Alkalihalophilus pseudofirmus: one gene and its partner. The main gene of each other region encodes a partner of the protein of the gene in region 2 in a complex. Links are inferred from orthologs where the notes say so. Each region holds a gene or a part of one and is shown on either strand. Other genes may lie near its edges.

What was found.
Region 1: the proteins of tig (region 2) and rpsG are in contact, whole or in part, in a crystal structure (PDB 3GTY), measured with the Thermotoga maritima proteins. The link is inferred for Alkalihalophilus pseudofirmus from one-to-one orthologs. Residues at the interface, in WP_004081061.1 of Thermotoga maritima: Glu122, Val124, Val129, Leu130, Tyr133, Glu188, Gly259, Ile262, Tyr263, Glu266, Ser270, Glu273, Gln274, Glu277, Arg308, Gln311, Ile312, Ser315, Tyr316, Glu325, Arg329, Arg336, Leu363, Phe366, Trp367, Arg373, Leu377, Arg381, Leu384, Glu387; in WP_004081843.1 of Thermotoga maritima: Lys34, Lys52, Lys55, Glu59, Arg62, Gln63, Glu66, Asn67, Lys69, Val71, Arg95, Ala109, Lys110, Lys111, Gly112, Arg113, Pro114, Glu117, Glu121, Ile124, Ala125, Tyr127, Asn128, Asn129, Thr130, Gly131, Lys135, Asp139, Arg142, Met143.

The regions. Positions count from the first base shown.
Region 1 is NZ_CP117835.1:136,478-142,045, forward strand. The notes cover bases 1-2,927. They hold rpsG (30S ribosomal protein S7), read left to right. Parts: upstream 1-1,192; coding sequence 1,193-1,663; downstream 1,664-2,927. Other genes in these bases: rpoC (DNA-directed RNA polymerase subunit beta'), read left to right, coding at 1-284; PQ478_RS00675 (50S ribosomal protein L7ae-like protein), read left to right, coding at 373-621; rpsL (30S ribosomal protein S12), read left to right, coding at 732-1,151; fusA (elongation factor G), read left to right, coding at 1,715-2,927. In the rest of the region: more of fusA, read left to right, coding at 2,928-3,793; tuf (elongation factor Tu), read left to right, coding at 3,921-5,111; rpsJ (30S ribosomal protein S10), read left to right, coding at 5,412-5,568.
Region 2 is NZ_CP117835.1:3,134,562-3,142,802, forward strand. The notes cover bases 2,095-5,052. They hold tig (trigger factor), read right to left. Parts: upstream 4,241-5,052; coding sequence 2,948-4,240; downstream 2,095-2,947. Other genes in these bases: clpX (ATP-dependent protease ATP-binding subunit ClpX), read right to left, coding at 2,095-2,417; PQ478_RS16710 (tetratricopeptide repeat protein), read right to left, coding at 4,410-5,052. Also shown: ATP-dependent protease LonB, read right to left, coding at 1-912; more of clpX, read right to left, coding at 1,143-2,094; more of PQ478_RS16710, read right to left, coding at 5,053-5,477; PQ478_RS16715 (globin-coupled sensor protein), read left to right, coding at 5,772-7,076. UniProt on the Bacillus subtilis protein: Involved in protein export. Acts as a chaperone by maintaining the newly synthesized protein in an open conformation. Functions as a peptidyl-prolyl cis-trans isomerase.

The DNA.
Region 1 (5,568 bases), 3.0 Mb from region 2 along the record:
CAGGTCGTCCAGTACTTCTTGGTATCACAAAAGCTTCTCTTGAAACGGATTCCTTCTTATCAGCTGCTTCGTTCCAAGAAACGACTCGTGTCTTAACTGATGCAGCAATTAAAGGAAAACGTGATGAGTTGCTAGGTCTTAAAGAAAATGTTATTATCGGTAAGTTGGTTCCAGCGGGAACTGGTATGGACCGCTACCGCCACTTGAATATTTTATCTACTCATGATGATAATCAAGAAGAAGCGGAAGCTGCTGTACTAGAAGAAGTAGGAACTCACGAATAAAAACTATTAATAAGTGGTTGACACACATATATCAGGGTGATAAGATATCAAAGTGTGCCTCAGAACCTGTTGCTTTGGAGGATGAACAATGTCTTATGAAAAAGTAAAGCAGGCTAGTAACCTTATTATAGGTACTAAGCAAACATTAAAGGCGCTAGAGATCGGTGAGGTTTGTGAACTGGTTGTAGCAGAAGATGCTGATACTCGTGTTGTATACAAAGTTGAAGCGTTAGCGAAGTCAAAGCAAATCCCGGTTTATTATGTTGACTCAATGAAAAAGCTTGGTAAAGCTTGTGGCATTGAAGTCGGTGCAGCCACTGTTGCTTTAAGGAAGTAATCGTGTTTTTGCCATTCGGGGCGATCCGCATGGCAAAAACTTTACTTTTGCCTAAATATGAACCACCAGGATCAGTGGTCTTATCTTTTTAAAAGAGAGGAGGAAAAATAATGCCTACTATTAACCAATTAATCCGTAAAGGACGCGTTGCTAAAGTTAAGAATTCTGATTCACCAGCACTTAACAAAGGGTACAACAGCTTTAAGAAGAATCAAACAAACCTTTCTTCTCCTCAAAAGCGTGGTGTTTGTACTCGTGTTGGTACAATGACTCCGAAGAAACCGAACTCGGCTCTTCGTAAGTATGCACGTGTTCGTTTAACGAACCAAATTGAGGTAACGGCATACATCCCAGGTATCGGTCACAACCTACAAGAGCACAGTGTTGTTCTTATCCGTGGCGGCCGTGTAAAAGATTTACCAGGGGTTCGTTACCACATCGTACGTGGTGCGCTTGATACAGCAGGTGTACAAAATCGTATGCAAGGACGTTCTAAGTATGGTACAAAGCGTCCAAAAGATAAAAAGTAATTAAAAAAATAATTGTTTAAATGTTGAAAGGAGGGGAAACAATGCCTCGTAAAGGTCCAGTTACTCGTCGCGATGTATTACCAGATCCTATTTATAATTCAAAACTAGTTACACGTCTAATCAACCGTATTATGGTTGATGGAAAGCGTGGGGTTGCTCAAACAATCCTATATAATGCGTTTGAATTAGTGAAGGAACGTAGCGGAAAAGACCCTATGGAAGTATTTGATCAAGCGCTTAAGAACATTATGCCTGTTCTTGAAGTTAAAGCTCGTCGTGTTGGTGGTGCTAACTACCAAGTGCCGATCGAAGTTAAGCCTGAGCGTCGTACAACTTTAGGTCTTCGTTGGTTAGTAAACTATTCACGTCTTCGTGGAGAAAAAACGATGGAAGAGCGTTTAGCTTATGAAATCTTAGATGCTGCTAACAACGCTGGTGCTTCTGTTAAGAAGCGTGAAGATACTCATAAGATGGCTGAAGCGAACAAAGCGTTTGCTCACTATCGTTGGTAAGATTTTATTCTTATTAAATAAATCGTATGAAATAGGAAGGAGAAATACCCCATGGCAAGAGAGTTCTCCTTAAAAGATACGCGTAATATCGGCATCATGGCTCACATCGATGCCGGTAAAACAACTACTACAGAGCGCGTACTTTTTTACACAGGTCGTATTCATAAAATTGGTGAAACGCACGAAGGTGCTTCACAAATGGACTGGATGGCACAGGAGCAAGAACGTGGTATCACGATCACTTCTGCTGCTACAACGGCTGCTTGGAAAGACCATCGTATTAACATCATTGATACACCAGGACACGTAGACTTCACAGTTGAAGTTGAACGTTCATTACGTGTATTAGATGGTGCTGTAGCGGTATTAGATGCTCAATCGGGTGTTGAACCACAAACAGAAACAGTATGGCGTCAAGCAACAACTTATGGTGTACCACGTGTCGTTTTCGTTAACAAAATGGACAAGACTGGTGCAGACTTCTTGTACTCTGTTGGAACGATTCATGATCGTCTTCAAGCAAATGCACACCCTATCCAATTACCAATTGGTGCTGAGGATGATTTCAATGGTATCATTGATCTTATCGAAATGGTTGCATACTTCTATGAAGATGACCTAGGTACTCGTACTGAAGCGAAAGAAATTCCTGAAGAGTATAAAGAACAAGCTCAAGAATATCGTGAGAAATTAGTTGAAGCAGCTGCTGAACTAGATGAAGAACTCATGATGAAATACTTAGAGGGCGAAGAGTTAACGAATGATGAACTCAAGGCTGCAATCCGTAAAGGTACTTGTAACGTTGAATTCTACCCAGTTATCTGTGGTTCTGCATTCAAAAACAAAGGTGTTCAATTAATGCTTGATGCAGTACTTGATTACCTTCCTTCACCACTTGATGTACCTGCAATTAAAGGTACAGTACCTGACTCTGAAGAAGAAGTAACTCGTGAACCTGGTGATGACAACCCGTTTTCAGCACTTGCGTTTAAAGTTATGACTGACCCATTTGTAGGTAAGTTAACATTCTTCCGTGTTTACTCTGGTACACTAGATTCAGGTTCTTATGTTAAGAACTCAACTAAGGATAAGCGCGAGCGTGTTGGTCGTATCCTTCAAATGCATGCAAACTCACGTGAGGAAATCTCTACGGTTTACTCTGGTGATATCGCTGCTGCTGTTGGTCTAAAAGATACAACAACTGGTGACACTCTATGTGATGAAAAGAATCTTGTTATTCTTGAGTCAATGGAATTCCCAGAGCCGGTTATCTCATTATCAGTAGAGCCAAAGTCTAAAGCTGACCAAGATAAGATGGGTATGGCATTAGCTAAGCTCGCTGAGGAAGATCCAACTTTCCGTACTGAAACAAACGAAGAAACTGGTCAAACGATTATTTCTGGTATGGGTGAACTTCACCTTGATATCATCGTTGACCGTATGAAACGTGAGTTTAAAGTAGAGGCTAACGTTGGTGCTCCACAAGTATCTTACCGTGAAACGATCCGTCAAACGGCTCAAGTTGAAGGTAAGTTCGTTCGTCAATCTGGTGGTCGTGGACAATTTGGTCACGTTTGGGTAGAATTCTCTCCAAACGAAGAGGGTGCAGGTTTCGAATTCGAAAATGCAATCGTCGGTGGATCAGTTCCTCGTGAATACATCGGATCTGTAGAACAAGGTATTGAAGAAGCTCTTGGCAACGGTATGGTTGCTGGATACCCTGTAATCGACATTAAAGCGAAGCTTTATGATGGTTCTTACCATGATGTCGATTCAAGTGAGATGGCGTTTAAAATTGCTGCATCTATGGCACTTAAAAACGCTAAAACTAAGTGTAAGCCAGTATTACTTGAGCCATTAATGAAAGTTGAAGTTGTTATTCCTGAAGAGTACATGGGTGATGTAATGGGTGACGTTACAGCACGTCGTGGACGCGTTGAGGGTATGGAAGCACGCGGTAACGCACAAACAGTTAAAGCGTTCGTTCCACTAGCTGAAATGTTCGGGTATGCAACATCATTACGTTCACGTACTCAAGGACGCGGAACGTACTCAATGTTCTTTGACCACTACGAAGAAGTTCCTAAGAGCGTAGCGGAAGAGATCATTAAAAAGCAAAACGGTCAGTAATAACGTTTTGTAATTGTTTCATACAACGTTTTGTTGTAAGCTAAGAAAGGTGATATTCGTATGGATATGGCACCTTTCTTATTCATAAAAAAACTTACTATTGTTTATTTAAGGGAGGAAATTAATCATGGGTAAAGAAAAATTCGACCGCTCGAAAACGCATGCCAATATCGGTACTATTGGACACGTTGACCATGGTAAAACAACTTTAACAGCTGCAATCACAACTGTACTTGCTAAGCGTTCTGGTAAAGGTGCTGCAATGGCGTATGACGCTATCGATGGTGCTCCAGAAGAGCGTGAGCGCGGTATCACAATCTCAACTGCACACGTTGAGTACGAAACTGATAACCGTCACTATGCACACGTTGACTGCCCAGGACATGCTGACTATGTTAAAAACATGATCACTGGTGCTGCACAAATGGACGGCGGTATCTTAGTAGTATCTGCTGCTGATGGCCCAATGCCGCAAACTCGTGAGCACATCCTTCTTTCTCGTCAAGTAGGTGTACCTTACCTTGTTGTATTCTTAAACAAATGTGACATGGTAGATGACGAAGAGCTACTTGAATTAGTAGAAATGGAAGTACGTGACCTTCTTTCTGAGTATGACTTCCCTGGTGACGATGTACCTGTTATCCAAGGTTCTGCTCTTAAAGCACTTGAAGGTGACGAAGCATACGAAGAAAAAATTATCGAACTTATGGCTGCTGTAGATGATTACATCCCTACTCCAGAGCGCGATAAAGAAAAGCCATTCATGATGCCAGTTGAGGATGTATTCTCAATCACTGGTCGTGGTACGGTTGCTACTGGTCGTGTAGAGCGTGGACAACTTAATGTTGGTGACGTAATTGACATCATCGGTTTAGCAGAAGAGCCATCTTCTACTACTTGTACAGGAGTAGAAATGTTCCGCAAGCTTCTTGACTATGCTGAAGCTGGTGACAACATTGGTGCACTTCTTCGTGGGGTTTCACGTGACCAAGTTCAACGTGGACAAGTACTTGCTAAGCCAGGTAGTATTACTCCACACACAAACTTCAAAGCTGAAGTTTATGTTCTTTCAAAAGAAGAGGGTGGACGTCACACTCCATTCTTCTCAAACTACCGTCCTCAGTTCTACTTCCGTACAACTGATGTAACTGGAATCATCAACCTTCCAGAAGGTGTTGAGATGGTAATGCCTGGTGACAACATCGAAATGACTGTTGAACTAATTTCACCAATCGCAATCGAAGAAGGTACTAAGTTCTCTATCCGTGAGGGTGGACGTACTGTAGGTGCTGGTGTCGTAGCTACAATCACTAAGTAATTATATTACTTTCTGATAGAAAGCATCTTGGTCTTCCAAGGTGCTTTCTTTTTTTATGCAATTAATTTCGATAAAACCTTGCAATTATTCATAGGTGTCGTTATAATAGTAGGAGTGTGCCCAACATAAAAACTTTTACTTGATTTAGGTCATGTACCTATGTATAATGTTGAATGTTGGTCATTGGCAGCGATGATGTGGAAGGTTGCTGATACACCCGGCCCCTTTGCCATGGCAGGGTGTAGGAAATTTTCACGGAGTATGTCTGTTTATAAAATGGACGATAAAGGAGGGGCTATAATGGCAAAGCAAAAGATTCGTATTCGTTTAAAGGCGTATGATCATCGTGTTCTTGATCAATCAGCAGAGAAGATTGTAGACACTGCAAAGCGTTCAGGTGCTAATGTATCTGGTCCGATTCCACTTCCAACTGAGAAGTCGGTTTACACAGTTCTTC
Region 2 (8,241 bases):
TTCACGTCCATTTGTTGCATATTTAGCGATTCTCTCTAGTGCACTTTCTTCTGCTTTAAAAGAAAGCTTATTAATCGCTTTTTGAGCAATCAAGATAATTTCCTGTGGCTTTAAGGCACGGAAATACACTTCAAGACACCTTGATCTGATGGCCGGAGGCAGCTCTTGAGGTGTTCTTGTTGTTGCTCCGATCATTCTAAAATCTGCCGGCAGTCCTTTTTGAAAAATCTCATGAATATGTTTTGGAATTTGCTGATTTTCTTCACTATAATACGCACTCTCGAGGAATACTTTACGGTCTTCTAGCACCTTTAATAATTTATTTAACTGAATGGAATGAAGCTCACCAATTTCATCAATAAATAATACCCCGCCATGAGCCTTCGTCACAGCTCCGTGCTTAGGCTGTGGAATTCCGGCTTGTCCCATCGCTCCTGCTCCTTGATAAATCGGATCATGAACTGATCCAATTAACGGATCAGCAATTCCTCTTTCATCAAACCTTGCTGTGGTTCCATCTAATTCAACGAACACAGCATCTTGACGAAATGGGGATTGGCTGTTCTTTTTTGCCTCTTCTAATACTAAACGTGCAGCAGCTGTCTTACCGACACCAGGCGGTCCATAGACAATAACGTGTTGAGGATTAGGTCCGCATAACGCCGCACGCAATGACCTGATTCCTTCTTCCTGCCCTACAATATCATCAAAACTGATCGGTCTTACTTTCTCCGATAGAGGTTCGCTTAACTGAATTTCTCTCATCTTTCTTAATTGTTCCATCTCTTTTTTTGAATCTCTATCAATGGTCACACGTTGGTTGCGTTGAGTTTTTAACAAATTCCAAAAGTAAACCCCGATAATCACGCCAAACACTAACTGAATGATAAAAGCAATACCTGTCCAATTCATCCTGTAACCTCCTGATGTCGTCATAAATTGTTTTTCTGATTCGATTGTTCTTCTCAGTTAAATTGTCTTTTTACTTTAAATTGATTTGTTGCTTAATTTGTTTTTATTAGTATGACCGACAACAAGGACACTAACCACAAAACTCATTACTTCTATAAATTCATGCAGGAAGCCTGAGATTACAATATAAAAAAACACATCTCCGCATTGGGAGATGTGTTTAAGAAGCATTAAGCACTTTCCTTAGGCTCTTCTTTAGACAGCGAAATTTCAGTACCATCTTCTGTTTTTAAGATTGGCAGTGCATTTTCAGTGATACATTTATCATGGATCACACATGTTACAACATCTGAACGCGAAGGAAGATCAAACATTACATCTAGCATGATTCCCTCAATAATCGAACGAAGGCCACGTGCTCCTGTTTTACGCTCGATCGCTTTTTTCGCAATTTCCACTAATGCCTCATCAGTGAACTCTAGTTCGACATCATCAAGCTCAAGCAATTTTTGGTATTGCTTTACTAGAGCATTTTTAGGCTTCGTCAGAATCTCAACAAGAGCATCTGTATCAAGCGGCTCAAGACTTGAGATAACCGGAAGACGGCCGATAAATTCTGGGATCAGACCAAAGCGCAGAAGATCTTCTGGTAATACTTTGCTTAGGTATTCGCCTGGCTTCAATTCTTCTTGCTTCACTTCTGAACCAAAACCGATCACCTTTTTACCTAAACGGCGTTTGATAATCTGCTCGATTCCATCAAATGCGCCGCCGCAGATGAACAATACATTCGTTGTATCAATTTGAATAAATTCTTGATGAGGATGCTTACGTCCGCCTTGAGGAGGAACGCTTGCTGTTGTTCCTTCAAGGATCTTCAGTAATGCTTGCTGCACGCCTTCACCTGAAACATCTCTTGTAATCGAAGGATTTTCAGATTTGCGAGCTACTTTATCAATCTCATCAATATAGATAATTCCTTTTTCTGCTTTCTCCACATCATAATCAGCAGCTTGAATTAATTTAAGTAAGATGTTCTCGACATCTTCCCCTACATAACCTGCTTCTGTAAGCGATGTTGCATCAGCGATCGCGAAAGGAACATTTAGAATGCGGGCTAACGTCTGAGCAAGAAGAGTTTTCCCGCTTCCTGTCGGTCCAATCATCGCGATATTACTTTTAGCCAGCTCCACTTCTTCAGAGCGGTTCATGGAGTTAATACGCTTATAATGATTGTAAACAGCGACTGAGAGCGACTTCTTCGCTTGATCTTGACCAATTACATAATCATCTAAGATTTGACGGATCTCTTGAGGCTTAGGAACCTCTTGGAATTCAACTTCCTCTTCACCGCCAAGCTCCTCTTCTACGATTTCCGTGCAAAGTTCAATACATTCATCACATATATACACACCAGGACCTGCAACTAACTTACGGACCTGATCTTGAGTTTTTCCACAAAAAGAACATTTAAGCTGTCCTTTATCTTCATTAAATTTAAACATCAAATCACCCCTCACGAATATTTTACCATCAAGTGTCATCTTTTGCCTATTGATGACCCTTCATGGAGAGTTATACACGACGTAAATGAAAGTATGATGGGCATGGTTCATTAGCTTCGTCAAGCCATTGTAACACATAACCCGTAAAACCCGTTAAAAAAAGCTCTGCTGCTATGTACAAATAATTCAAACTACTTACCTTATCATGCTGACAAGTTCTTTCTTTATTTAGTTTATGTGTGGATTTAGTATACATTCAAGATTCACCCTAAAAAATCCTCTTTCTTCATTCAAACTTTCTTCGTTCAAAGTTTTAAAGAATGATACGATTATCACTTAGGAGAATATTGATCTGACGAGTATACATGTATGGATTACTTGATGCGCTACATACATCTTGTTCATAAGAGATTAGAAACATACCTCACAACGGACAGATTTCTTAGAAGTCTTTTAAATGAGATAAAGACAAGGCACAAATTGTGCGCCTTGTCTTATTTATCACCTTTTGATTAAACTCAAACCTAAAGTTATGCTTTTTTGCTGTTTTCAACAAGCAATTCAACAGCTTTTTGGATTTTAAGGTCACCTTTAATGCCTTCAGTTCCGCCTTGCGCAGCGAAGATTGTTTTTAATTCTTCAACAGAACGTTGGTACATTTCAGCCATTTTTTCTAGTTCAGCATCAACATCTGCATCTGTTGCTTCAATGTTTTCTGCATTAGCAATTGCTTCTAGAGTAAGGTTAATGCGTACACGTTTTTCTGCATCTTTTTTGAACTGCTCACGCATCGCTTCCTCATCTTGACCAGCGAATTGGTAGTACATTTCAAGGTTCATACCTTGCATTTGCAGGCGTTGTTCGAACTCTTGAAGCATGCGGTCTGTTTCAGTTGTTACCATAGCTTCTGGAATGTCAACTGTAGCATTTTCAGCTGCTTTTTCAACTAGAGTGTCACGGATTTCAGTGTCAGCCGCTTGCTCTTTTTCTTTTTGAAGCTTATCTTTGATTTCTTTTTTAAGCTCATCAAGAGTTTCTACATTTTCATTTGCATCTTTAGCAAACTCATCGTCAAGTGCAGGTAACTCTTTACGCTTAATATCATGTACTTTCACTTTGAATGTAGCAGCTTTACCAGCTAAATCTTCAGCATGGTATTCTTCTGGGAAGTTTACTTCTACATCTTTTTCGTCTCCAGCTTTAAGACCAACTAATTGCTCTTCAAATCCAGGGATGAATTGGTTTGAACCAATTTCAAGTGAATAGTTTTCAGCTTGTCCGCCTTCAAAAGCAGTGCCGTCAACGAAACCTTCAAAGTCGATAACAGCAGTATCGCCGTTTTCGATTGCGCCGTCTTCAACAACAACTAGTTCAGCATGACGGTTTTGAAGCTGAGTAAGTTCTGCTTCTACATCCTCATCTGTTACTGTTGTCTCTTGCTCTTCTACTTCAAGACCTTTGTACTCGCCTAGAGTAACTTCTGGCTTCACAACAACTTTAGCAGTGAAAACAAGGTTGCTTCCTTTTTCCATTGTTTCGATATCGATCTCAGGACGATCTACAGGCTCAATGTTTGTCTCATCGATTGCAGCAGCATACGCTTCTGGCAGAAGAATATCTAATGCATCTTGATATAGAGCTTCTACACCAAATTGTTTTTCAAATAAAGAACGAGGTACTTTTCCTTTACGGAATCCTGGTACGTTTACTTTCTTTGCTACCTTTTTGAATGCAGCATCAAGTGCAGCATCTACTTTCTCTGCTTCAACATCAATTGTTAAAACGCCTTCGTTTCCTTCTAACTTTTCCCATTTTGCAGTCATAACTCTTTCCCTCCAACTATACACATGTTCGCAATGCGAACGATTTTTATACTGTTCATGATTTACAACCATTCTATTATAACATAACACTATGTGTTTTCAAATCAATCTTGTTTTGATTCTCCCCTTGACTAAAATCTACTTTTTAGTGAAGCTGTTTACCCATCTTTTATTGCATAAAATGAGTATATGCCTCAAATACTTTTTCTTCTAGTTTAGCAACTTCTCTAGCTCTTTTTTCTAATGCCTCATCATCAGTACTATACAAATCGGCTATTTCACTGATCGATTCATCAAGCCCAAGTCTCTCACTTGCAAGAAGGTGATAAACGGCAGCCCATAAGGAAGCATTTTCAGGGGTCGGAATAAATGGATACCAGGCAAATAAATGCAAGCCGCCAATTTGTTCTGCCATCTCTTTTAATAGAGGATCTTTATGCTCTAAGCTGTCTTGCAGCGCCTCTTTTACTTCTACAGCAAAAGGCTGCTCATTCACTGCTTTTAATTGACTAGGGATGACTTTTTGTTCTTTTGTAGATTTTTTTATGTAGACTTCCGCGTGGTAGTTCTTTGTATGTAAAATCTCTAAGGCAAAGCTTCGCAGCAGCCAATCTTTTTGTGAATCTTCTATGTATGTTACTAACACTTCCAAGGCATCATTATATGGACGATCCTTTAAAACCTGCAAGGCCTTCCACTGTATCTCAATCGAACCGCTTTTTAAATCATTGCTTATTTCTTGGATGACAGATTGCTCATCATCTTGACTTTCATTCATCGTTTCGTCATCAATATTTGCAAGTAATACAGAGTCATCGATCATCTGTCTGCTGAAATGAAGCAGCTGATAAAACGATTCAGCAAATTGAGCAGGCACATTATTTTCACTCAAAACTGCTTCTAGCATATTTACTACTTCTTGATAGTGGCCTAATTGCACCAACAAAGAAATATGTACTTGAAGATTATCGTAATATTCCCCAATTCCTTCATTTAAAAGAGCACTCGTATGAGTAACCGCTTCTTCTAATCTACCAAGCTCCACAAGACTCAATACTTTTCCAAATCTTACTTGCGGGTGATCGGGTTCATATTGCTCTGCTGTAAGGAAATGATTGTAAGCTGCCGTTGCATCCTTCGCTTTTAGAGCATCCATTCCCTTTTCAATTAAGCGTTTAACAAGACCTGGGTATAAGATTACATTTGTATCTTTTTTATTCGTTTTTTTGCCGTCCATGGAATCGCTCCACTCTTTTTGACATGTTGCTTACTATTCTGTGTTTACTAGCATTAACCATTTATTTTAAGTTATTCTTTTCAGTTTATCAGCTTGATCCCTGAATTACAACGAGAACAGACCTTTAGGAGCATTCAGAAAAAACATCCCTACCAATATTTTAAAAACAAACGAGTCATTTGACCTATTTCCTTTGACAAACACCCCTGTCTAAATTCATAATGATTATACATAAAATAAATAAAACTTGTACGGAGTGTATAAATGAAACTCCTGCATAAGGGAGATGGACAAATGGTTTTCCCATTTAAAACGAAAAAATCCACTTACAAACCAAGCTTAACAATCAATACAGGATTGCCTCATACAATCAACGATAAAGAAATAGATATGCGCATGGCCTATATGGGATTTTCAACACAAAGTACAGAGCACTTGCAGGAGTTGCAGGCGTTTGTTGATGAACATGCAGATGCTCTTTTAGAAGCAATATTAGATCATGTGTATTCTTTTCCACACTTAAAGAAGATAGCTGAAACACATTCAACTAGAGAGCGGCTTAAAGGGGTTTTTCTTTATTATTTAAAAAACGTTGTAGAAGGGGATGTATCCTTAGAAGATATAAGAAAGAAACAAAAAGTAGGAAGTGTTCATAATAATAGTGACCTTCCGATTGCGTGGTTTTTAGCAACGTATCAAGTCTTTTTACAATTAATCATTCCACAGCTGGTATCGAACTTTTTTAAGGAACCAGATAAACTAACAAATTACATTCTTGCTTTAACAGGGCGATTTAATTTTGATTCTCAATTAATTGTTGAGGAGTATCTTCAATCAAAAATGAGACAGCTAAACGATTTACACGAGTCAAATCAAGTCTTGCAACAAGAACTCTTATCTATTAGCCAGGAGCTCGCATCAACGATAAACAAAACAGAGGCATCGACTACTTCAACGACTCACAAAGCGAAGCAAATAGGACTAGAAACAGACAATACGGTGAAATCGAGTCAGAATTTACAAGGTCTGCTTCATAAAAATGTAAATGATGTAAACAGTATGTTCACTACTTTTGAAATGTTAGAAGAACAAGTCATACAAACGATCACTCAAACAGATCAATTAAAAGACATCTCAAAAAACATTATGAAAATGACGAACGAAATCGAAACAATCTCTGACCAAACGAATCTATTAGCATTAAATGCCTCCATTGAAGCTGCTAGAGCAGGAGAACATGGAAAGGGCTTTTCAGTAGTAGCTCACGAAGTTAGAAAGCTTGCTGAACAATCTAAAGAAATGAGCAGCTCCATTTCACACTTAATTAATGACAGTAACAAAACGATACAAGCTCTCGTCTCGCAAATGACGACAATGAATACCGCAAGATCAGGTTCTAGTGAAAAGATGACGACTGTTAAATATGGTCTTGAAACCGTTCAAATGGAAATGGAACATTATATTGAATTATTTAAGAAAAATAAAGAAGATGTTGACTACGTGATCTCTTCTATAGAGCATATTCACGAGACAGCGCATGAAATGGCTTCGCTCAGTTCTGAGCTGGAGCGAAAAGCAGAGGAAATTAAATCAAAGTAAAAATAAACGGATGAAGGATAAAGGATAAACATTTAAGATGCGGTCTATAGCGCCGCTACTGAAATATGCTTCGCTTTTCGTGGGGAGCTAGTGAGCTTCCTCGGGCTTTTGCACTGGACCCATAAAGTTGGACACTTTTTTAAGCAGCTTTTTGGGTACTGAGTCGATAAGCTACTGGACTTTTCCGGTTCAATCTTGATTTAATTCTCACATGGTTGTAGTAATAGATGTATTGTTCTAACTCTTCTTTGAAGTGTTCAATACTATCAAATTCGTTTAAATAAAGGAACTCCGATTTCAGGATTCCAAAAAAGTTTTCCATGACAGAATTATCGTGACAGTTGCCTTTTCGAGACATACTTTGTGTGATGTTATGTTCTTTCAGTTTCCTTACGTAAGGGGCCATTCGATAGTGCCAACCTTGATCAGAATGAATCAAGAGATCATCGCCTTTATTTAGGTGCTTTAACCCTTGGTCCAACATCGTATCGACCAAATCATACGTTGGTCTTGATTGGAGCGTATAGGTTATCAGTTCGCCGTTAAACAGGTCAAATAGTGGAGACAGATAGAGCTTCTGTCCAAACAATTTAAATTCCGTAATGTCTGTCACCCACTTTTGATTAGGCTTCTCGGCTCTAAAGTTACGGTTTAGGATGTTTGGAGCTGCTTTTCCAACTTCTCCTTTATATGATTTGTATTTTTTCATTCGTACAAGGCATTTAAGCCCTAGGTCTCTCATCATTCGAAGCACTTTCTTTTTGTTAATCGCATATCCCTTTTCCTGAAGGAGGTCTGTAATACGACGATAGCCATATCGACCAAAGTGCTTATGGTAAATGAATGCAATTCTTCTTTTCCATTTTCGATCAGGATCTGGTTCGCTCCATTTTTTTACAAGGTTATAGTAAGTGCTTCTAGGCATCTTGGCTATCTTTAACATTCGAATCACCGGGAATTCGTTCCTTAGTTCATATACTACTTTCGCTTTGATTTTGTTGGTGATTGTTTTTCCTGAACTAAGGCTTTCAGCTTTTTTAAATACGCATTCTCCATACGCAGGTGTTCCAGTTCTCTTTTCATCTCTTCTATCGATTGGGTTGAAGAGTCGCTGTTGCCCTTGTTTTTATTCTGATTAGAAGTCATTGTAGAAAGCCCCTTTTCT